3 regions of the Peribacillus sp. NPDC096448 genome follow, and region 1 is predicted to be linked to each of the others. Evidence: riboswitches for the same ligand, from Rfam matches in the RefSeq annotation. Region 1 holds a riboswitch; each other region holds the start of a gene.
What was found. Region 1 has a riboswitch for S-adenosylmethionine ahead of ACIQ0C_RS19000 (methionine ABC transporter ATP-binding protein). Riboswitches for the same ligand answer to the same signal wherever they lie in the genome.
Positions count from the first base shown of each region.

Region 2: linked by a shared signal. The riboswitch ahead of ACIQ0C_RS20495 (Fur-regulated basic protein FbpA) and the one ahead of ACIQ0C_RS19000 (methionine ABC transporter ATP-binding protein) in region 1 are both predicted to bind S-adenosylmethionine.
Region 3: linked by a shared signal. The riboswitch ahead of ACIQ0C_RS11250 (sugar ABC transporter substrate-binding protein) and the one ahead of ACIQ0C_RS19000 (methionine ABC transporter ATP-binding protein) in region 1 are both predicted to bind S-adenosylmethionine.

Region 1 is NZ_JBIWEU010000011.1:150,912-158,196, reverse strand. It holds gene ACIQ0C_RS19010 (MetQ/NlpA family ABC transporter substrate-binding protein) at 1-210, opposite strand, end outside; gene ACIQ0C_RS19005 (methionine ABC transporter permease) at 266-934, opposite strand; gene ACIQ0C_RS19000 (methionine ABC transporter ATP-binding protein) at 921-1,937, opposite strand; SAM riboswitch class I at 2,007-2,111, opposite strand; gene ACIQ0C_RS18995 (MBL fold metallo-hydrolase) at 2,395-3,219, shown strand; gene ACIQ0C_RS18990 (hypothetical protein) at 3,283-3,471, opposite strand; gene ACIQ0C_RS18985 (YheE family protein) at 3,557-3,760, opposite strand; gene ACIQ0C_RS18980 (YheC/YheD family endospore coat-associated protein) at 3,824-5,020, opposite strand; gene ACIQ0C_RS18975 (YheC/YheD family endospore coat-associated protein) at 5,017-6,384, opposite strand; gene ACIQ0C_RS18970 (YheC/YheD family endospore coat-associated protein) at 6,388-7,285, opposite strand, start outside.
Region 2 is NZ_JBIWEU010000013.1:9,018-16,302, reverse strand. It holds gene ACIQ0C_RS20525 (MFS transporter) at 1-51, shown strand, start outside; gene thiE (thiamine phosphate synthase) at 90-722, opposite strand; gene thiM (hydroxyethylthiazole kinase) at 703-1,518, opposite strand; gene thiD (bifunctional hydroxymethylpyrimidine kinase/phosphomethylpyrimidine kinase) at 1,515-2,321, opposite strand; gene thiW (energy coupling factor transporter S component ThiW) at 2,290-2,811, opposite strand; gene tenA (thiaminase II) at 2,824-3,513, opposite strand; TPP riboswitch at 3,604-3,709, opposite strand; SAM riboswitch class I at 3,866-3,970, shown strand; gene ACIQ0C_RS20495 (Fur-regulated basic protein FbpA) at 4,146-4,334, shown strand; gene ACIQ0C_RS20490 (Spo0E family sporulation regulatory protein-aspartic acid phosphatase) at 4,588-4,782, shown strand; gene ACIQ0C_RS20485 (GNAT family N-acetyltransferase) at 4,853-5,359, opposite strand; gene ACIQ0C_RS20480 (DUF459 domain-containing protein) at 5,577-6,278, shown strand; gene ACIQ0C_RS20475 (hypothetical protein) at 6,459-6,662, opposite strand; gene ACIQ0C_RS20470 (DinB family protein) at 6,792-7,277, shown strand.
Region 3 is NZ_JBIWEU010000005.1:218,571-225,855, forward strand. It holds gene ACIQ0C_RS11230 (NAD(P)H-dependent oxidoreductase) at 223-753, shown strand; gene ACIQ0C_RS11235 (winged helix-turn-helix transcriptional regulator) at 830-1,189, opposite strand; gene ACIQ0C_RS11240 (ABC transporter permease) at 1,462-2,466, opposite strand; gene ACIQ0C_RS11245 (sugar ABC transporter ATP-binding protein) at 2,468-3,970, opposite strand; gene ACIQ0C_RS11250 (sugar ABC transporter substrate-binding protein) at 4,027-5,139, opposite strand; SAM riboswitch class I at 5,255-5,360, opposite strand; gene ACIQ0C_RS11255 (GTPase domain-containing protein) at 5,455-7,285, opposite strand, start outside.

The sequences.
Region 1 (7,285 bases):
GTCGGTGAATTCGACGATCTCTATTTTGTATCCGAGATCTTCCAGACCTGGTTTGATGGCCTCCTTAACCATATCGGCGTACGGCCCGGTAGTCGCCCCGATCTTCAATTCCTTTTTGTCTTCAGTATTTGGGGATGCATCATCGCTCCCGCAAGCTGCCAAGCCAAGAGCAAGTGCACAGACTGATAATAACGAAGCTATTTTCTTCATTTGAAATTCCTCCTGAGTAATGAAATGTATTGTATCATTGAAAAAATGACTGATCCTATCGTTTGTTAACCATGTATGAGACTTTGTCACCAACCATTTGAATGAGTTGCACAAGGCAGATCAGCACGACGATCGTCGTGATCATGACTGTATTGTCATAACGGTAATATCCGTACCGGATGGCCAAGTCGCCAATTCCGCCTCCGCCGATTGTCCCTGCCATTGCTGAGTAACCGATAAGCGAAATGGTCGTTAATGTCAGTCCTTGAATGATTCCCGGTTTTGCTTCTGGAAGAAGTACATCCTTAATGATCATCCATGGAGTGGCTCCTACGGCAATTGCAGCTTCTATCACTCCTCTGTCTATTTCACGTAATGCCGTTTCAACGATTCTTGCAAAAAAAGGTATTGCGGATACGGACAGGGAAACAGAAGCCGCTCTTGGCCCTATTGTCGATCCCGTAAGAAGGTCCGTTAAAGGAAGGAGGGCGACCAAGAGAATGATGAACGGGATGGAACGGACAATATTGACTGTGAAACCGAGAGATCGATTCACGATGCTATTTTCAAAAAATAAATTCCTGGTTGTCGTAAACAGCAATACTCCAAGCGGTAAACCGATCAGCAGGGCTACTGCAAGAGAAACGCCGACCATATAAATCGTTTCAAGAAAGGCTTTATTAAGATCAGGTAAAATATTGACGATGGGATTAAGCAGTGACATGTTTTAACACCTCCACAGAACTGGAACGATTTTTTATATATTCCAATGCCGAATGAATTTGGGCGGCATCGCCAATTAACTCGATGATTAAAATGCCTAAAGGAACTTCCTGGATATACTCAATTTTACCGTGTAAAATATTACCCTTGACTGGATGGGATTGGAGAGTATCCGAAAGAATCGACTCACCGGCGGTTTGCCCTTCGAATTGAATTTTAATAATCGTACCTTCACTTTCTTCAATCAAGTGCGAAGGGAGTTCGAAATCCAGTACACTGCTAATGAATTGCTTCGTTAACTCCTGCTTAGGCTGTGAAAATATTTCATAAACGGGTCCTTCTTCAATTACCCGGCCATCCTGCATGACGGCGACTCGGTGGCATAGTTCTTTGACTACTTCCATTTCATGTGTAATCAATACGATGGTGATACCAAGCTCACTGCTTATCTTTTTCAACAACTGTAAAATCGCTTTTGTAGTTGTTGGATCAAGGGCTGAAGTCGCTTCATCACATAATAGTACAGTGGGGTCATTTGCTAAGGCTCGAGCTATGCCGACCCGTTGCTTCTGTCCACCGCTAAGCTGTGCCGGATAGACATCTTTCTTATCGCTGAGCCCTACGATTTCCAACAATTCCAATACACGTAACCTGATCGCGTCCTTCGATCGGTGCGCGGCCTTTAAGGCGAAAGCGACATTTTCATAAACGGTTTTTGAACTGACCAGGGAAAAATGCTGGAATATCATTCCGATTTTTTGTCGTTGTTTACGAAGCTCTTTACTTGATAAAGAGGTTAAATCAATGCCGTCGATGATGATATTTCCACCTGTCGGACGTTCAAGCAAATTCAAGCAGCGGAGTAATGAGCTTTTTCCAGCTCCGCTGTAGCCGACAATTCCATATACTTCGCCAGTTTGAATGGTCAAAGATACGTTATCCACTCCGATAACTCGGTTTTTCTTCGAGACGTATTCCTTTCGGACTGAACGGATTTCAATCATGAGCTTTCCCCCTTAAACATTAAAAAAGCTGCCTCTATCATTCAGAAAGAGGCAGCGAAATTATATCTCGTCTTATCTTTCAGAATGCAATCATTCTGCAGGAATTGGCACCGTTCCCTAAGGGCGGTTGCCGGACATCACAGGGCCTGATCCCTCCGTCACTCTTGATAAGTAAATTATTATTTTAGAATATTTCAAGTTTTATAATATAATCTATATTATTTGTAAAATCCGACAATGTCAATCGTTTCTTTGATTTTTTTTGTCGTTAAATTTGGTACAGTCCATAAAACGATTCATGGAAAAAGGGCGATTATGCAATAATCCTGCATTTTCATCCAGGTTAATTATTCCGATATTTCCTTGTCAAAAAGGTAAAGTGGTACTACATTTATTATAGTAAAGTTAAAAAAAGGAAGATGAAACTATTTTTGTACAATGATGGGGAGGAAATTGAATGATAGAGATTAAGACGATAAATGATGTCGTTTGTGTGCATGGGACTCCTGGCGGGAACAAGGCGGGGATGAGTGTTTATGTCTTTTTAACGGATGGCCTATTGATAGATACTGGAGCACAGATATTAATGGAAGAGCTCATTCCATTCTATGAGTCCGCAGACTTCGACTCAGTGGCCCTGACTCACTATCATGAAGACCATACTGGGGGCGCTGCATGGATACAGGAGCATAAAAAGGTCCCTCTTTTCATTCACCCGATGTCGGTTGAGGTTTGTGCAAAGGATGCAGTATATCCTGAATATCGTAAAGTTTTCTGGGGAAAGAGAGATGCCTTTAAAGCTGAGCCGCTAGGGAAGGCCATTCATTCCCGTACCCAAACGTGGGAGCCGATTTTTACCCCAGGTCATGCAAAGGACCATATGGTGTATTTGAATCACAATAATGGCGTACTCTTTTCAGGAGACCTTTTCGTAACCCCAAAAACAAAGCTTGTCTTACGGGAAGAGTCTGTTCCGGTCATCATCGATTCCATAAAAAGATTGCTTCAATATGACTTCGGGGAAGTGTTTTGCTGCCATGCTGGGTATGTTCCTGATGGGAAGGAAATGTTTCGGAAAAAACTTGATTATCTTGAAAATCTCCGAGGGGAAATTTTCCTCTTGCATTCTCAAGGGCTGACCGTTCATGAAATCCAGCAGTTCGTTTTACCGAATCGCTATCCCCTTATCGAAATATCTGGGCATGAATGGGATTCAGAGCATATCATTACATCGATATTAAACGAAAATATTTTGAATGTGATGGAGAATGGAACTATTTGATTTTGTCTTTTTAACGCTCTGACTGATATAAAGGAGGGCTCTCCATAAGAGCGCCCGCCATTGTTATTTATTGATATTGGGATCTGTTTCATCATAAAAATCATGTGCTTCTTCGATGTTCTGAAGGTTAGCGACTTCATACACATTTCCGCCCGCCATTCCTTCATTGATGATACGGTCGATATCTAAATAAACGGAGTCCTTGCCATCATATTCGGTATCCTTCAAAAATGTCATTTTTTCTTTATCCAAAATAAATCCCTCCTAGCCTTTTCTTTAGTTTAGGCAAAGGAGTTTTTTTTATTCCGTTTAGCGATTTCATGAATGTATTGAGGGTTCATTCATATACATGGAAGACCATTAAATCATGTATCATGCTTTTGAGTTTGGTTTCATCTGTTTCGGAAGGCGGATTGGCTGTCCACTCGATGGATCCATCTTTATGATACAATGCTTGGACTGCCTGCTTGTTGAAATAAAAGGAAATTTTCCATCCTGGCAGATTCTTATGCAATGGTGCCCATTGAAAATGGGTGATCATATGTATTACCTCCATATATACAGTTTCTCATTTAATTATAATGGAAAACGGCAACTGGAGGTGTTATTTTATTGTCAGGTTGGGAAAAGTTAATTCAATGAAAAGATTTTTTAAATGCAAAAGCCTGTTTGTTTCAATTTCCTCCTCATCGAATTGCATGGGCTTTGAGTTCACTTCGTATATGAAGAGCGCGCCCGATTCGTCTTCTCCTATATCAATGGAAAACTCTCCGAGAAACCCGATTTTTTTTGAAAGTATCTCACCGCATTTCTGGGCAATATTCGCTAATTTTAGATTCAGGCTTCTTGATTGCAGGTCTTGATAAGGAAAAAGCTTCCCGCCTCGGGGAGTGTGGGTGGTGATTTCCTGAGTTTGTGACATCCTTACCGCTTTGCCGGTCACTTTATAAAAACCTTTTTCATAATGGACGAGAATCCGGTAATCATAACGATGTCCAACAAGTTTTTTTGGTGTGATCGCCTGTTGAGCAAGATAGCTCCTTTTTAATAAATCCCTTTTTTTCGTTTCCCAGAAGGATGCAAAATCCGGGAAGGACTCACTATGTTTTAAGCTATTGAACAATAGAGTATCATCATCATTTTTGATAATGGTATAGATGCCTTTCCCTTGGCTTCCTTTGCATGGTTTAAGGTATATATGCCTGTAGGTCTCCAGGAAAGCATCAAGGCAACTGCTGTTTCGTAAGATCATGGTGGGCGGAAGGTGATTGGTGAGGGATCCATCTTCAACTAATGCTTCGAACATCACATATTTATCTATAAAACAGGGGTTGAATAGATTCATTCGGTAATCTTTAAAATGTGTGATAAGATGTTGGAATTCCTCTGACGCCTCATAGCTCCTCGAGGGGATACGGTTATAGACGATGTCAGGGAAGGGCACTTTACATTCGATCCACTTGTTTGAAATGGAGGAAAAAACATACCCTCTCATCGACTCGGAATGAAGGGCATTTCCTGTGAATACATACGCCAATATTCCATGTTTCAATAAATATAATGATAGGTCCCGAAAAAGGGTCAGGTTTCCACCCAAACCTGATTCCTTTTTGGGATTGGGAACAGTTAAAATTCCGACGGCAAGCATCCGGTTACCCGGAAATATTGTGATTGGAATTAGAGGTTGATTCGAATGGTCCTTTTTATAGCTGATTTCTTCTTTGGCAGAGCCGGCGAAAAGTTCCGCATTCTCATGAGTGTGGTACCAATTTTCAGTGGGGATATCGTAAAAAATGTTCATTGCGGCACACTGATTGATTTCGTAATCGTCTGTTCCGTAAGATAAATGGCATAATCAAGGCTTAGCTTTCTGGTCAGCAATTCGAAATCCTTGAGTTTTGGATGGGAGAAGATGGAACGTCCAGGTTTGGAATTGGCTTCAAACATCCAAACCTGCCCTTTTTTATCCAATCCAAAATCAAATCCTATTTCTGCAATGATGCCGTCCAAGTTCTTTTCTATACTGTCACTTAAAATCAGTGCTGCTTCCGATAGCTTTCGTTCGACTTCTTTCGCCTCATCGTCATCTCCGAACAGTTCGGCAACCGTTTTGATGACACCCCCGCTTTTAATATGGGTCGTGACACTGCCGGCGCCGGCGATCTTTGCGGCAATCGCGGTCACCTGCCATTTTCCATCACTGTCCTTGTTCGTATGGACCCGGAAATCCACTGGACGTTTTTCAGATCGAATTAATGGGATGCCCTGCTGTACGATAAGATTCTCTATCGGGCGGTCGTGAAAAATATGTTTAACGATGGATTCCAATGTCGAAAACCTTTGCAGTTTATTTTCTTTTGCTTCATTTGTATAGCGGCAATAGTAAACATTCTCATGCTTATCATAAAGAATTTGGTGAATCCCTAGACCGAGGCTGCCGTGAATAGGCTTTATATAAACTTGCCGGTAATGGGAAAGAAGGGTTTCCACCACGGATATGGATTGAAATGGATACGTTTCCGGCAAATAAGGCAGTGCCCGCTCATCTGCGCATAACCTTTCATTTACATCCCATTTATTGAAAAATCCAGGGTTATACCATGGTATGGTATATTTTTTTTGAAATTTCTGCTTCACTTCTTTAGGCCCATCACGGTTTTCCGTCAACCGATTTGGGAGCCGGTCATAGATGACATTGGGAAAAGGAAATTCATTAATGTGCCAGTCATCGTTATCAAATACATAGCCTTTGATTGTCTCCTCATCCCAATTGATTACATTCTCTCCAAAAACAAAGGGAATACAGCCTGTGGTCTTGCTAAGCGAAAGGAGCTTTGCGAAAAATTCCGACCTCTCCCCTAATGGTTTGTTTGAAAGGCCAGTGAAGCCTGAGGAAAAGATTCCGACAAGCGGTCCGATATGGATGCTCTTGCCGTATATGAATAAATGAAGGGGAATATCGGTATGATCGAATATTAGAGATTCCGCAAGACTTTCCGATAGCACGATTGATTGATTGACGGCCGGGTTTTGTTTGACGATGGCAGGACATGAATGTCGTCCGAAATAAATTAATTCAATCTCTGCCAAATCTCCTAGCTCTGAAGGGTAGTAGAGAACATTGCCAGGGATAGCGGCAATTTCGGCAGGATAAGTCTTTCTCACTTCCTATTCACCTGCTTTCTGAAGCTGTTCGGCTAAATACTGGCTATACTCAAACGGTGCACGATGAATATCTTTCATGGTCTCCGGCTGTAGTGCCTGAATGATTTTCCTACCGGGCTTCGAGTTAATGTCCATTATCCATATTTGGCCTTTTTTATCGATGCCAAGATCAATTCCCAACTCGAATAATCTTTCAAAGACAGCTTCGGTTTCTACGGGCAGGGTGCGAAGGATATGCTGAATCTTTTGTTCGACAGCAATCGAAATCGTTTCCGGGTTTCTTTTGTTGAAGGTATCCAATGAAATGGCTTCCCCGCCTGTGGCAAGATTTGAAGTAATTCCATCTTTTTGTCCCATACGAATTCCGCGGCCCCGTTCCATCCATTGATTCTTCTCGTTTTTTTGAAGTAAAATCCGTAAATCGAATGGCTCATTATTTTGGCTGCAAAGTTCCAAATATGGCTGGCAAAGGTAACGGTATCGATTTAATAAATGCTGCAGCCATTTGTTAAGCTGAGATTTGGAGGAGAATTGGCGGTCATATTTGGTGCCCTTTTTCGTCATGGAAACCAAAGTGCCGTCTTCGGTTTTTGAAAGGAGATAGATTCCTGTACCGCCTGCACCGAATTCAGGTTTGATGATGATTTTATCCAGGCGTTCCAAATGATCGGTAATATCTTCAGGTGTCGTCACTTGTACGGTCTCTGGAAAAAATGCCTGTAGGTGTGGATGGTTTTTTAGGATTTGGTACACTTCCCACTTACCAGGAAGGCCCAGCCCTAAGAAATTCGAGTTATCTTTTAACCAATCGATTTTGTGTCGCGTTTCCGTTGACTCACGGACTAAACCATGAAAACAGCGATCATATACAAAATCAGGTAAATCAAAAGAGGTGGCGATC
Region 2 (7,285 bases), on a different contig from region 1:
GCAGTTGCCGTAGCTTTTGGAAAGGAAACAAAGAATACCGTTTTGACATAAACAAAAGGAGGGGACTGCATACAGTCTCCTCCCTTTGTTTAATTAAAGTCCTTAATTATTTTTAAAAGGGATTCGGAGGCAGTCTTCGGATCATCTGCATTCATGATGGCCGATACGACTGCGGCACCGGATAGCCCGCTATCAGAAAGAGAGGAAATGTTATCGGCAGAGATACCACCGATGGCTACTGCGGGAATGGATACGCTACGGCAAATTTCCCCCAAATCCTCAAGGGCCATTAGGGTTGCATCTTGTTTGGTCTTGGTAGGGAAAACGGAACCGACTCCGATATAGTCCGCTCCATTTCGTTCGGCTTCGAGAGCTTCTTCAAGAGTGGAGACAGATACACCGACAATCATATCTTCAGGAACCATTTTTTTGACGACAGGCAGTGGAAGGTCATCTTGCCCAATATGAATTCCGTCCGCTCCAACCGCAAGTGCTATATCCACCCGGTCATTGATGATAAGGGGAATGGACAGCTCATTCAATAACTGTTTTAATGCAGATGCTTTTTTATAAAAGGAGAGGGAGGAATTGTTTTTCTCTCTAAGTTGTACGATCGAGACTCCTCCTGAAACGGATTCTGCAATGATTTTGGTCAATTCTTCTATTGCTATGGACTCTTCCGTAACTAAATACAGGCTTAAATCAATTTGGGACTTCTTCATTTAATTTCACCTCGTTCATCCAGATTTCCTTATCCATTCTTGATATCGCATCGATTAATCGCACACGAAAAGTACCAATTCCTTCATCCTTTTGAAGGTTTGCGGCTGCTAGTTCCCCTGAAATGCTCATGGTTGAGATACCGGCAATTGCTGCAGAATAGAAATCATCGGTGACACCGGAAAAAGTGCCGATAAGAGCTGTGGACATGCACCCGGTGCCTGTAACATTAGTTAAAAGGAGGTTCCCGTTATCGATGATGGACGTATGTTTTCCATCGCTGACCGCATCCTTAGCTCCGCTGACCACGATGATGCTATTCAATTCATTTGCCGCTCGTGCGGCCAGCTCTGCATTGCTAATCGAAAGTTCTCCCGAATCCACCCCGCGTGTAACGGTATCCCCACCCATCAATGAAAGGATTTCACTCGCATTTCCGCGAATGATTTGGAAAGTGACCTTACTTAGGAGCTCTTTGACTTGCTCTGTACGATAGGAGGTGGCACCAACTCCAACCGGGTCCAAAATGACCGGGATATCCAGGGCATTTGCCGTTTTACCGGCGATCTCCATTGCTTCCAAAGCTTTATCATCGATCGTACCGAAATTCAGGACCAATGCATCTGCTAATTTGACCATATCCGCCACTTCTCTTGGGCTCGATGTCATTACTGGTGAACCACCGATGGCAAGGGTGGCATTTGCACAGTCGTTGACCGTAACAAAGTTGGTGATTTGGTGAACGAGTGGTTTTCTTTCTCTTACCTTCATAAATAAATCGGCTGAAGAAACCTTCATAACAAGTCACTCCGTTCTTTTTTTGAATATGAATGAAAATGGTGGACTGGTCCATGACCTTTACCGATTGAAAAGCTATTGCGTATTGCTTCGGATATATAGGTCTTGGCTTGTTCGATCGACACTTGCAATGGCAGTCCGTTTGCCAGGTTTGATGTAATGGCGGAAGATAGGGTACAGCCCGTACCATGAGTGTTTTTTGTATGAATGCGCTCTCCCTTGATCCAGTGGAAGTCAGTCCCATCATAAAAAAGATCATTTGGATTTCCTGCTGAATGGCCCCCTTTAAGTAAAACGGCTTTGGGACCCATTTCTTGTATTGAAATGCATGCCCTGTAGAAATCTTGTTTCGTCCGAATCGAGAAGCCAGTAAGTACTTCCGCTTCCGGTACATTTGGAGTAACAAGTGTTGCAAGCGGAAGCAACTCCATTTTTAAGGCAGAGACAGCCTTTTCGTCGAGCAAATGGTGGCCGCTTTTGGAAATCATGACAGGGTCAAGGATAACGATGGCAGGCATGAAGGCTTTAAGGGACGCAGCTACCGTTTCCACGATTTCTTTTGATCCAAGCATGCCTATTTTTACTGCATCGACACGAATATCTTCAAATATAGCTGCAATTTGATCCGATACGATAGCTGTTTCAATTGGCTGTACTGAACGGACTTCCATTGTGTTTTGTGCGGTTACGGCTGTGATGGCGGACATTCCAAATACACCGTGTGCAGAAAATGTTTTTAAATCCGCTTGTATTCCAGCACCGCCCCCTGAATCAGAGCCGGCGATCGTTAATGCTGTTTTCATAAAAAAACCCCTTCATATAATTATTTTTTATCAGTATTTTAAGTAATATGAAAGCTAAAATCGCACCTGCGAATGAACTGAACATAAAAGCCGGTAAAAAACCAAAAAGAGCAGCTTTTTCTCCCAATAGGAGGGTTGCAAGTGGATAACAGGCTAGGGAACCGAGAATGCCGGTCCCGATCACTTCCCCTAAACAGGCGAATTTTAAGCTTTGTGTTTTTCGGTAAAGGATGGCAGCCAAAAGTGCACCGATCATGCTTCCGGGAAAGGCGAAAATTGAACCGGTACCAGACATGTTTCTAATGATGGAAACTAAAAAAGCTTGTGTTACAGCATAGGCAGGCCCCAATAGAACAGCCGTCAGGACATTTGCCAGATGCTGAATAGGAAAGATTTTTGCAAATCCTGCAGGTATGAAAATAAATGAACTGGTCAGCGTCGTTAAAGCCGTGATCATGGCAGTCAACGTCAGTTTCTTGATAGGATTCATCATGTCATCCACCTACAGCGGCCAATCCTGCTCATTTTGAACCATATCCCAGAATAAATATTCATATCGGGAAGTAACCAAAAAGTGCTTTTCTAATCTAAGAAGTTCCTTTTCAGGCATGCCTTCCGTCAATTCTTCCAACAAAGCGATCAGCCACTTATGTGCTTCCCCGAATTCAGGAGACGAATAGGACCTTATCCAATCTGCGTAGCGGTTGTTTTCCAAAGCTGCTCCATTTTGTTCTTTTAATAGCAAACCGATTTCATAATAATCCCAAGCGCAGGGCAGGAGACAGGCGATCAAGTCTGCCAAAGTCCCATGCTGAGCTGCATTTAGCATGTAACCTGTATAGGCTAAAGTGGTTGGAGTAGGTTCTGTATTTTCCAATTCCTTGGAACTGATCCCGAATTCGGAAGCATAATGCCGATGGATATCCATTTCCACTTGAAGGGTTTCATTTAAAATATTCGCAAACTTTGCCATGGTTTCGATGTTATGGGCTTTGATGACACCTAAAGCAAAGAGCTTGGAATAATCCATGAGATAGATATAGTCCTGCTTCAGGTAATAGGCAAATTTCTTTTCAGGAAGCGTGCCGTTTCCAATTGCCTGGACAAAGGGATGTGAATGGTTCCTTTTCCAAATCTCTTTTGCCCTTGCATGCAGTCTATCACTGAATGTTTCTAATTTTGTATTCTCCATTGTTCATCCTCCTTTAGAATGGATCCCTTTGTTAAATAAAAAACCCCGTTCCTGAATACGGAACGGGGTAGATGGATATAGTCTGTAAATGGACGATATCATCCACTTCCCTCCGCCGGTATGAGCCGGTTCAGGTTCAAAGGGTCCGGAACTAATTCCATCTCAGTCTTAAAAAAAGACTCCCCTAGTGGTGTGAATTGTATGTAATTACTGACATCATATCAGAAAGACAAGAAAATGCAACACGTATTTGAAACAGGGATCCCTTTATTCCAGGAAAAAAGGGAGAACCAGGTAATTGACTTTTGATGATTATTAGGATAGAATCATTTCTACATCATTATATATCGAATTCTTATCCAGAGAGGTGGAGGGACTTGGCCCTAAGAAACCTCGGCAGCGGACCCATTTTGGGAACTGTGCTAAATCCAACAAGCATATGCTTGGAAGATAAGAAGAGCCGTACGGACACTGTCAGCCTCTTCTTAAATTGGAAGGGGCTTTTATTTTTGGGAAATAACGTTTAGTGACATAATAGAAAAGGTATATATAATTTGGTGAAATCAAACAAGTTGATAAAGTTTAGCTAACTAGAAGCAGGCTCAAGGACGACTAGGAAAGGAGCCATTTACATGGCAGAATTATTTAAGAGGATTGAACAGAGGAAGGCAAAGCTCATTGAAGAGCTATTGGCCAATGGAGTATACAAAACCTCTGATGAAAGGCACCTTTATGATGCCCCATTAAAAGTACTTGAAGATGAATATAAGATTGTTATAAATAGACCCAATAACGAGTCACCTTCTGAATGGATGACATAGTAAGCGATATACTATATTTTTGGTTCATGGATAAGGGATATGATGTAAGCATTCGCAGTCTACACTAGTGGATGCTTTTTTTGCGTTTAATAGAAAACGACACAAAATATACATAATTTAAGAGTGGAATAGGTGTTTTGTTACATTTGACCTATAAAATAACACATTTTATTTCTGGAAAATAGTTGATTTTAACTAGTGGTTTCATTATGATGAAAGTGTAAAAATATTGAATAAATGGGAGGTGGCTATAATGCCTTGCCGTAAGGTAACTGTAGAAAAAGTAGAAGAAAAGAGACAGGAAATGATAAAGTTGGGAGCGACTTACGGCTTAACAAGTCTCGTAACTGTTCAAGCCAGTCAAGAATTGGATAGGCTATTAAATGCATTAGCAAGTAAAAGGGATTCTGAGTATTTTTCCTTTCAAAAAGCAAATAGGTATTTTTAAATTAGCCAATTCGACCTGTATTAATCTGAAAAAGCTACTGCTCAAGGCAATAGCTCTAAAGAATTATATATTAAATATCGACACGTTTACCAAGAATGATCAAATCCCGCTCAATGCCATCCAGCTCGGCAACTTGAGGTAAATGTGCCCATTCTTCAAACCCAAATTTGGAAAAAAGCTTAAGGCTCGGTGCATTGTGGGCGAAAATGAAACCCAATAAAGTCTTAATACCTAATTTTGGACACAATTCAATTGCCTTTCGAATCGAAATTTGTCCGATTCCTTTTCCCCGGAAATAATCATCAATATAAATGCTGATTTCCGCAGTGGACTTATATGCCGGTCGGCCATAGAAGGATTGAAAGCTCATCCATCCAGCAGTTTTCCCTTCTATAGTAATGATATATAGCGGTCTACTTTCTGAATGATGTTCCTCAAACCATTTAACCCTCGATTGGACGGATACAGGTTCCGTATCTGCCGTGACCATTCTTGAAGCAATTGTCGAATTATATATTTCAACAATTCTGGGTAGATCAGATAGTTCTGCCTCTCTAAACTCTATGTTCTCTTCCATGATTTAAACTCCTAACTATCATTTATTCAATCTCCAGAATGAAGGGTAATCCCGTTTTTGGTTTTAGGAACGGTGAACGACACCCAATCCATTGAAAGTTTTATATTATCATACACTCATTACTCTTTATCTGACAATTCTTTTTTATGTTAAGACTTCAGATTTTTGGGTATGTAAAAGACTAAATACTTCTAGAAAAAGACAAGAGGAGAACCAAATGAAAAAATTGGCAGGTTTATTGATTATTGTACTGGTTATATGTTTTGCTGCATATGAATTCCAGGCCTCGGAGTCGGAAGATGTGCAAAGGGTCATGGCTTTTGGAGATTCATTAACCTATGGAAAAGGGGATAAAAACGGGGAAGGATATATAGAAGGCCTTGAGGATGAATTGAATGATCCGCAATCGGAGCAAAAAGTGAGTTTTTGGAATTACGGTATAAAAGGCCAGGAAACGGATGGGGTGATGAAACAGCTTGATGATTACCGCATTAAAACGAAACTTGATGAAGCTGATACTTTCATCGTTTTTATTGGAACGAATGACTTGATCAATAGTAACGGCGGGGACTTGGAGAAAATAAGTGACCGAAAAATCAATGAGGGTAAACGGGAGTATATCAACCATCTGAAAAAGATTACATCAACATTGCTGGAGGCAAACGATAAAGCGGATATTCTGGTAGTAGGACTATATAACCCAATTAAAGACAATCAAAAACTTGAAAAGCACATTCGCGATTATAACCGGTCAATAAAGGGATTAGCGGATAAAGATAAAAGGATGTTATTCATTCCTACAAATGATCTTTTTGAAGATGAAAAGAAAACAAAGTATTTCAGTGATAAGTTACATCCGAATGAAAAAGGGTATCAGCTCATTGCGAATCGGGTTTTGGAAAGTTATGATTTCAAATGAAAGCAAAAAATGCACAGAAAGGTTTTCTGTGCATTTTTGCCTGCTAAGTCTTCTAGGAATTTGATATCGCTTTTAGTTAAGGGAACTGTAAGTCATGGAGCTGCTTGAATCGGCCGCTGTTTTGCATTAACTGTTCATGTGTTCCTTTTTCATGAACCTGCCCTTTTTCCAGCCGATGATTTAATCGGCATCATGAATGGTCGATAAACAATGTGCAATGACTATTGAAGTCCGGTTTTTCATTAAACGTGACAATGCTTGCTGGATCAAGTGTTCGGATTCTGTATCCAAGGCCGCCGTTGGCTGAATGGAATATGTCCTCCACTCATAGCGACCACTCCTATTTAGACTGTCCTTGATGAATTTTGCCTTTATGAATATCATAGAGCTTTTCAGAAAATAGACAACTTTTAATCGGTTCGTTTTGTCAAAAAGTATTATTATTTTACACTTTCCTATAGGACATGGAATAATTAAAGGAGATTAGCGAGGCTGATAAGAGGAGATGCTAAAATGAATGAAAATGAAAAAATCAGGGAAGAACTTTTAAATGCGGTAAACGGACTATCGGATGAACAGCTGAACGCCCAGCCTAAACCTGGACGATGGAGCATCATCCAGGTTTTGGATCATTTATATTTAATGGAGAGGGCCATAACAAAGAGCATTTCCGATAAATTGAAGAGCGATGAAAGCATTCCTGCTGTGGATAAACCGATAGAGCTTACTTTAAATCGTGAAGTGAAGGTCCAGGCCCCGCCATTTGTCATTCCGTCAGAATCATACCAGACTTTGAGTGAAGTTAAGGAGAAGTTGTCCGAATCCCGAAAAGCTTTTGTACAGGTCGTTGACCATGCAAAGGAAATTGATCTCGAACAAAAGTCTTTTCCACACCCTTTGTTTAAGGATTTAAGCCTGAAGCAATGGATTCCGTTCGTGGGACTACATGAAAACCGGCATTTATTGCAAATTGAAGAACTGAAAGCAAAGTTATTATAGAAGAAAAA
Region 3 (7,285 bases), on a different contig from region 1:
TAACGGATCTGGCCTATGATTAAATATTTCAACAACTGGACCTTATCTTGGATGTTTTGAATGGGAAAGATTAAATCGTGGTGTATAGTATCACACATAAAAATATTTCATGCCTGCTTTACACTCTCCTTTAGGTAAGTACCTATACTAAAAGTGCATACTTACGTTCTTGCAGGGTGCACTTTATACTTAAGATAAATAATAATCCAGGAGGAGAAATCTTTGAAAACTCTTGTTATCGTATCACACCCAAGTCTTGAAACATCCGTCATAAATAAGCGATGGGTGGAAGAACTAAGGAAATATCCGGAAAAGTATACAGTACACGAATTGAATACAGTTTATCCTGACGGAAACATTAATGTGGAAAAAGAACAGCAATTAATTGAAGCGCATAGTAATCTTGTTTTACAGTTCCCTTTTTATTGGTTCAATTGCCCGCCCCTCCTAAAAAAATGGCTTGACGATGTTTTTACTTATGGTTGGGCATATGGTTCAAATGGAGGCGATAAATTAAAGAATCGCAAGGCTGCTTTAGCTGTATCTGCTGGAATTAACAAAGAGGATTATAGTGAAAAAGGAAGATATCGCTATCCACTTGAACATTTATTATCTCCTTTTGAAACTACCTTTCTATACTGCAATGCAGACTATCGTTCATTCTTTGCGTTTTATGGTGCTGAAAATGAGCCGTCCTCAAGCGAATTAGCAAAAAGCGCACAAGATTTTTTAAATTTTGTCGATAACCTTTAATAGGCAGTTTCATTAAAGAAGTATTTCCTTGTCAGGGAAATACTTCTTTCTTTTGATTTAATCAAAATAGCTACACCTACGGCTGTACAGTCTCCTGAGCTGGTAAACTGTTTTTCTCTCCCCACTCGCACATCATATTTAACAATGGAATGAGAGATAGACCACGTTCAGATAATGAATATTCTACTTTCGGAGGTATTTGGGGAAATTCCTTGCGTATGATAAGACCGTCTGCCTCCAACTCTTTTAACATGATGCTTAGCGTTTTAAAGGAAATGGTACCGATACTTCGCTTCAGTTGATTATGCCGCATAACCTTATTTTCGGACAGCCAATACATTATGATCATTTTATATTTGCCGCCTATTAAGGATAACGTATAACCAAAGCCAGTATCATTTGGTTTCACGCCAGTCGGAACACAGGTTTCACTCATAAGTTTACACTCTCCTTTAGATAAGTATAGGATATGAATGTTCATACTTTACAATAGATCATTATCAATCTTATTGAAAGGTAAATAAGGCCCCTATAGTCCTCCTATCCCCACTTTCGTAAGTAAGAAGATTTCATTATTAAACAACATGATGAAGTTGCAGAAATTAATATCCATAACCCTCCCTTTTTAAAAAAGGAAAAATCCTGTTGTATCCAACAGGATTTTTTTCATGATTTTGGATTTCTGTAGAGTAACGTAACGGATTCATTTTAGTGTTTTTGTTTGTAATAGGTTACCGCGAGCGCAAGGGCCAGCACTGTTCCTTTGACGATATCCATCGCATAATACGGAACGGACATCATGATCAGTCCATTTTGAAGGATTCCGATCAGGACTGCACCGACGAAGGTTCCAAAGGCATTCGGTTTTCCCGCTCCTAAAACGGAGGAACCAATGAAGGCTGCTGCAACGGCATCCATTAAATAGGGGGACCCTGAATTGATTTCCGATGTCATGACCCTTGAAGCAAGGACTATCCCCCCGATTGCAGCAAATAGAGCTGAAAGCAGATAGGCAAGGATTTTGTATTTATTAACCGATATCCCGGAAAGTCTCGCCGCTTCCTTATTTCCCCCAATAATGTACATATAACGACCGTGCTTCGTATAAGTCAAAAAGATATGGGTCGCTATCACAATGACGGCCATGATCAGGATTATCCATGGTACCTGGCCAATTTTGGCGAAAAACGGGCTGATCAGTCCTGTTGCGAATGTCCCGTCGGGCATGACCATATTTTGCGAAACCGTGGCCCCTTTCGTATAAGTAAGGGCAATTCCCTGAATAATGAACATGGTAGCCAATGTCATCAGCATGTCGGGAATTCTCAATTTAACGATCATGAATGAATTCAAAGCCCCTACGAAAAGTGAGGCACCGATTGCAGCTAATATGGCGATAAATGTATCCTGGGAAAACCAGACAAACATTGATATGACGATGGCATTGGCCAATGATGCTACGGAGCCGACGGAAAGGTCGAAGCCATCCACGGTCAGTGATATCGTAATGCCGATCGCAATGATGGTCACGATTGAAATGGAACGCAGGATGTTTATCAGATTAGAAGTCTGAATGAAAGATGGATTGGACACGGCGAAAATTCCAATCAGAATGATAATCGTCAATATTGTGCCGTATTTATAGAAAAAGTCGAATAGTTCCACCTTTTTCTTCGCTTTCGCTGTCTGTGTAACAGGAATGGGTATGCTCATCCTATTTACCTCCTGTTGAATAGAATAGTAGTTCTTCTTCATTCGTTTTGCTTGTTTCTAATTCGATGACAGTGCTCCCGTCATATAACACATATGTCCGGTTGGTAATGCCAATGATTTCGGAAAGCTCGGATGATGCATAAATGATCGCTTTTCCATTCCTTGCAAGCTTTGCAATCAATTCGAATATATCCTTCTTGGCTCCAACATCGACCCCTTTCGTTGGTTCATCGAATATGTATACATCCGCATCTGCCATAAGCCACTTTCCAATGGCAATTTTTTGCTGGTTACCACCGGAAAGGTTTTCGACCTTCACTTCTCCTGAAGGAGTTTTAATGCCGAGACTTGCGATCATTTCCTTCGCCTTTTCCTTTTCCGCCTTACGATCCACGAAACTGAATGTTTTGCAGAATTTGCCGAGACTGGCTGCAGTCAAGTTGGCCGAGACTGATTCCTTTACAAGGACCCCTTCTTTCCTGCGTTCTTCAGGTACGAGTGCCAGCCCGCTTTTTACTGCTTCATGCGGTGATTTCAAAGAAAGCTTTCGACCATTCACGATGACTTCACCGGCTGTGATGGACGCATGACCGAAAAGGGTTTTACACAGCTCCGTTTTCCCAGCCCCGACCAACCCTGCCAAGCCGATTATCTCACCTGCTTTAATATTCAGACTGACATTCTTGACTTTCTCTGCATCTGACAAACCGTTCACTTCCAGAATTACGTCTCCAATTAAAGCTTTCACTTCAGGAAACTGTTCATCCATGGTTTTCCCGAGCATGTTCTCTACCACTTCGGTACGGGTTATGTCCTCGCTTTTTCGACAAGTGACACGCTCCCCATTCCTCATGATTGTAATTTCCTCACAGATATTAAAAATCTCAGGCAGACGATGTGAAATGAAAACGATCGCCACGCCTTTTTGCTTTAATTCATTTACAATTCGAAAAAGTTCTGTCGTCTCCGTATGACTTAACGGTGCAGTTGGCTCGTCGAGAATCAGGAATTTGCATTCTGTCGAAACGGCTCTTGCTATCAGGACCATCTGTTTTTCAGCCAAGGTAAGGTCTCTAACCAGCTTTTTCGAAGGGACACGAATTTTCATACCTTCAAGAATAGAAGTGGCTTTGTTGTGCAGCTCTTTCCATTGGACCCTCTGTTTTTTCCCCATGTTTTGGACCATATCATTCAACATTACATTTTCCCCAACTGTTAAATATGGGATGAGCGCGGTATCCACTTCCTGATAAACAATTTGAATGCCTTGTTCCTGAGCAGCTTTTGGCGAGCGAATATCCTGCTTCATCCCATCAATAAAAATGTCACCTGAATAATGAACATGGGCTCCCGATAAAACTTTCATTAACGTCGATTTCCCTGCTCCGTTTGCACCGACCAATGCATGGGCTGTCCCTGATTGTACTGAAAAATCAACTTCACTCAGCGCCTTCACTCCCGGAAATTCAATCGAAATCTTCTTCATCTCTAGTTGAGTGCCCATGTCCATTCCCCCTTATAGAACAGACACTCCCTTCACCGGAAAGAGAGTGTCTCTTTTTATTTTTTGTAATGATCTTTCAAAATCTTCATCCAATCTTCTTCAAATTCCGTGGATACACCCCAACCATCGACAATATCAGACAGGTTTGCCATGTTTACCGCTTCTTTTGAAGCTTGGATTTGCTTTTGTGAAATAAGTGAAGCCTCCAAATCATATGTTTGCGGCGTTTCTTCGCCCGCTAATTTTTTAGCTAATATCCTCATATTCACTGCACCGATCAACTTGGGATCGACTGCTGCCGTGTAGGACCATGAGCTATCAGCCGATTGGATTTCCTGGAGATCTGCATTCGAAACATCAATTCCATATATCTTCACTTCATCGCGGCCCGCTTCTTTAATCGCCCGGGCTGCACCGATAGCAAAGGCATCCCATGTTGCGAAAATGGCATCCAATTTACCTTTAGGGTATTTATTCAGCATTGCGGCCACAGCATTTTGTGTCTGGACCGAAGTATCAGCAGATGCCACTCCGAATCTTTCGACTTCTTTAATCCCAGGATTTTCTTTTAATTTTTCCTGATAGACTGCATTTCTTCTTACCATCGGAGGAAAACCGTCCACCCAAAGATAGGCAATTGCAGCTTCACCTTTCTGTTCCTTTATCAGTTTATCAAAAGCCAGTGTTGCCAACGCTTCATCATCTTGTGAAGTTAACGTCACGCCCTCTATTTTAGATAGATCGCTTATTGAATCGAATGTGACAACGCTTTTACCTGCATCAACCAACTTTTGAACGTCATTTACAGTTGCGGCATCATCACCATGTGAAATGATATAGCCGTCATAATCTTCCTCCAAAGCCTGCGCTATCGCATCATGGAATTTAGCCGTGTCACCATTGGCCGTGTACGTATCCACTTGAAACCCCAGCGCTTCTCCTTCTTCTTTCGCCCCCGCCAAGTATTGGGCAGTATGATCATCACCGCCAATTTTACGGATCACTTTGATCTTGGCTCCATCCCCGTCAGCAAATCTTTCCGGGACATTTTCAAATGATACTTTTTCTTCTTTCTTCGATTCCGTGGAACTCTGCCCTGTAGAGCAACCCGTTAAAAGCAAAGCCGAAGCGATGGCAGAAATGAATATCCCTTTAATAGACCTTCTCATCTTGTTTCCCTCCATGTTTTCTTATTAGTCTTATCAGTTAAGTCGGTGTAAATCCCAAAATAAAAACCTCTCTAATACAGAGAGGTTTAATCGGCTGTTTTGCAGACTTGTCCCTCTCTTATCTGTCAAAACATTTCTGTTTTGCAGGATTTAGCACCAATTCCTAATGGAACGGTTGCTGGGCATCTTAGGGCCAGTCCCTCCGCCACTCTTGATAAGAGATATATTGTGTTACGTTTTCGTAATTATCACTTTATAGGGATATAGTCGTAAAGTCAATAGATTTTTGAATATTTGAAATCTTCCCCGTTATTTTTATTTTCTTTGAAGCTGGGCTAGACGCTTTTTCTCGATTTTTTCAAGCCTCTCCAACTGCCTTAATTTCACTTCGAACAAAGTGATCGGATCACGGTAAACTTCCGGATTTTCTTTCATATGCTCCAATGCAGCCTGGTAGTCTTTTATTTCAGTCTGTGTCTGCTCTATCGTTTTTTGAAGTAAGGCAAATGAACTGCGATAGAAAAGTGAGATGTCCCGATCTAATGATTTCTCAAACAATCCAAATTGGGTGAGGAAACGTTCCGTAATCATTTCGGCAACATCCAAGTAATCTTCACTTTCCAGGTATTTCTTATAACGATTGTACATATTGGCTTTATTTTGCGGTATTGCCCCAAACAGCTTCCCTGCTCCTTTAAGCAGCAATTGTGATGGAGTCCTGCGCAAAAGGATATTAACGTTGTCGATACGGATACTGCTTGTCATCCGGTCGGCATCACGGCGCCAGTCATCCAATACCCTGAAGTCACCTGCCAGTGTTATCCGTTCTTCTTTATATAATTCATTGAATCCGGAACTCATCTCATCCATAAACTGCTGGCTTTGTGAGAACTCCAGTTGGGAACTGGCAATCCAGTCTTGAAGAGAACGGTAATATTGAGGCATGATCTTGTCAGATATGAAGGTTTGAATCCGCTCATTCATTTCCTCGTTTAACTGTACATGGACCTGACTGAAATCACTGCTTTCCGTTAACGATTTCGAGCAATCCCTCAGTAATTCAGGAATTTTTGAATAAAGCTGATTTTTCACTTCGTCCTTAAGCGAACGATACGACCGTATGATATTTTCGCTTTTTTCTTTTTCCAGATCAGCCAGTTGATTGACCGCTCCATTCAGTTTGACTTCCATCTGTTCATTCCAAGAGATGGAATGCTCACATTTCCGCTCATTGGCTGCCCGTTTTTCTAATAGATAAGATAAAGTTTTACGAATGAATGCCAGGATTTTTTCAGATCTTCTTTCCTTCCAATTATCATCTTGATAATTCGATTGAAGGAAGGCTGAAAGGTCCTTCAATTGCTGCCTGCTGTCATAATGTTTGGAGAAAGCGAATACTTTCGCATTCGGGAAATATGCATTCACTTTATCCCATGTTTCGTCTTCCATCCGGACTGCGACCTGATCACTATATATCGTATCCATTTTATTTAATAGGAAATGAATCGGCAGTTTCGGAGCCATCATTTGAATTTCCAATAACAGATCCCGTTCGCTGCCGGTGAAAGGCGCCCGGGCGTCAAGAACGAACATCAGGCCATCACTGCCATGTAAATAACCTTGGAAATCGGATTCCACGCTTTTTTCCCCATTGAAACCCGGTGTATCCAATAATCGCAGCTGATTATTTCTTAAATAGTCACTGATGATCGTCACATCGACAATAGTCCCGCGCTGACGGCGTGTTTCATCCAAATCAGTTAGCTCCTCGACAACTTTGCTATCTGTATCGGTAATTTCAAGGATTTCCAAGTCATCCCCGTCTTTGACACTGACTAGGGACGAATGATCTTCAGCGGCAATGCTCTCGCCAACGATTGACTGAATAAAGGATGTCTTGCCATTCCCTGCACTTCCTGCAAGAAGCAGATTGAAATTCCTGGTATCCTTAAGCCCATCCACCATCCATTTAAGCTTATTGCCAACCCTTAAATCATTATCTTCAGCCCACTGGATAATGGAATTGAACAGTTTCTCTCCCGCTTCCAGTCCGCCTCCCAATTTAGGCGATTTCGCCAATAGACTCTCTGCATCCTGAATGACCAGCGCATTGATCGTATCCGGGAAAATTTCATTCCAGGACAAC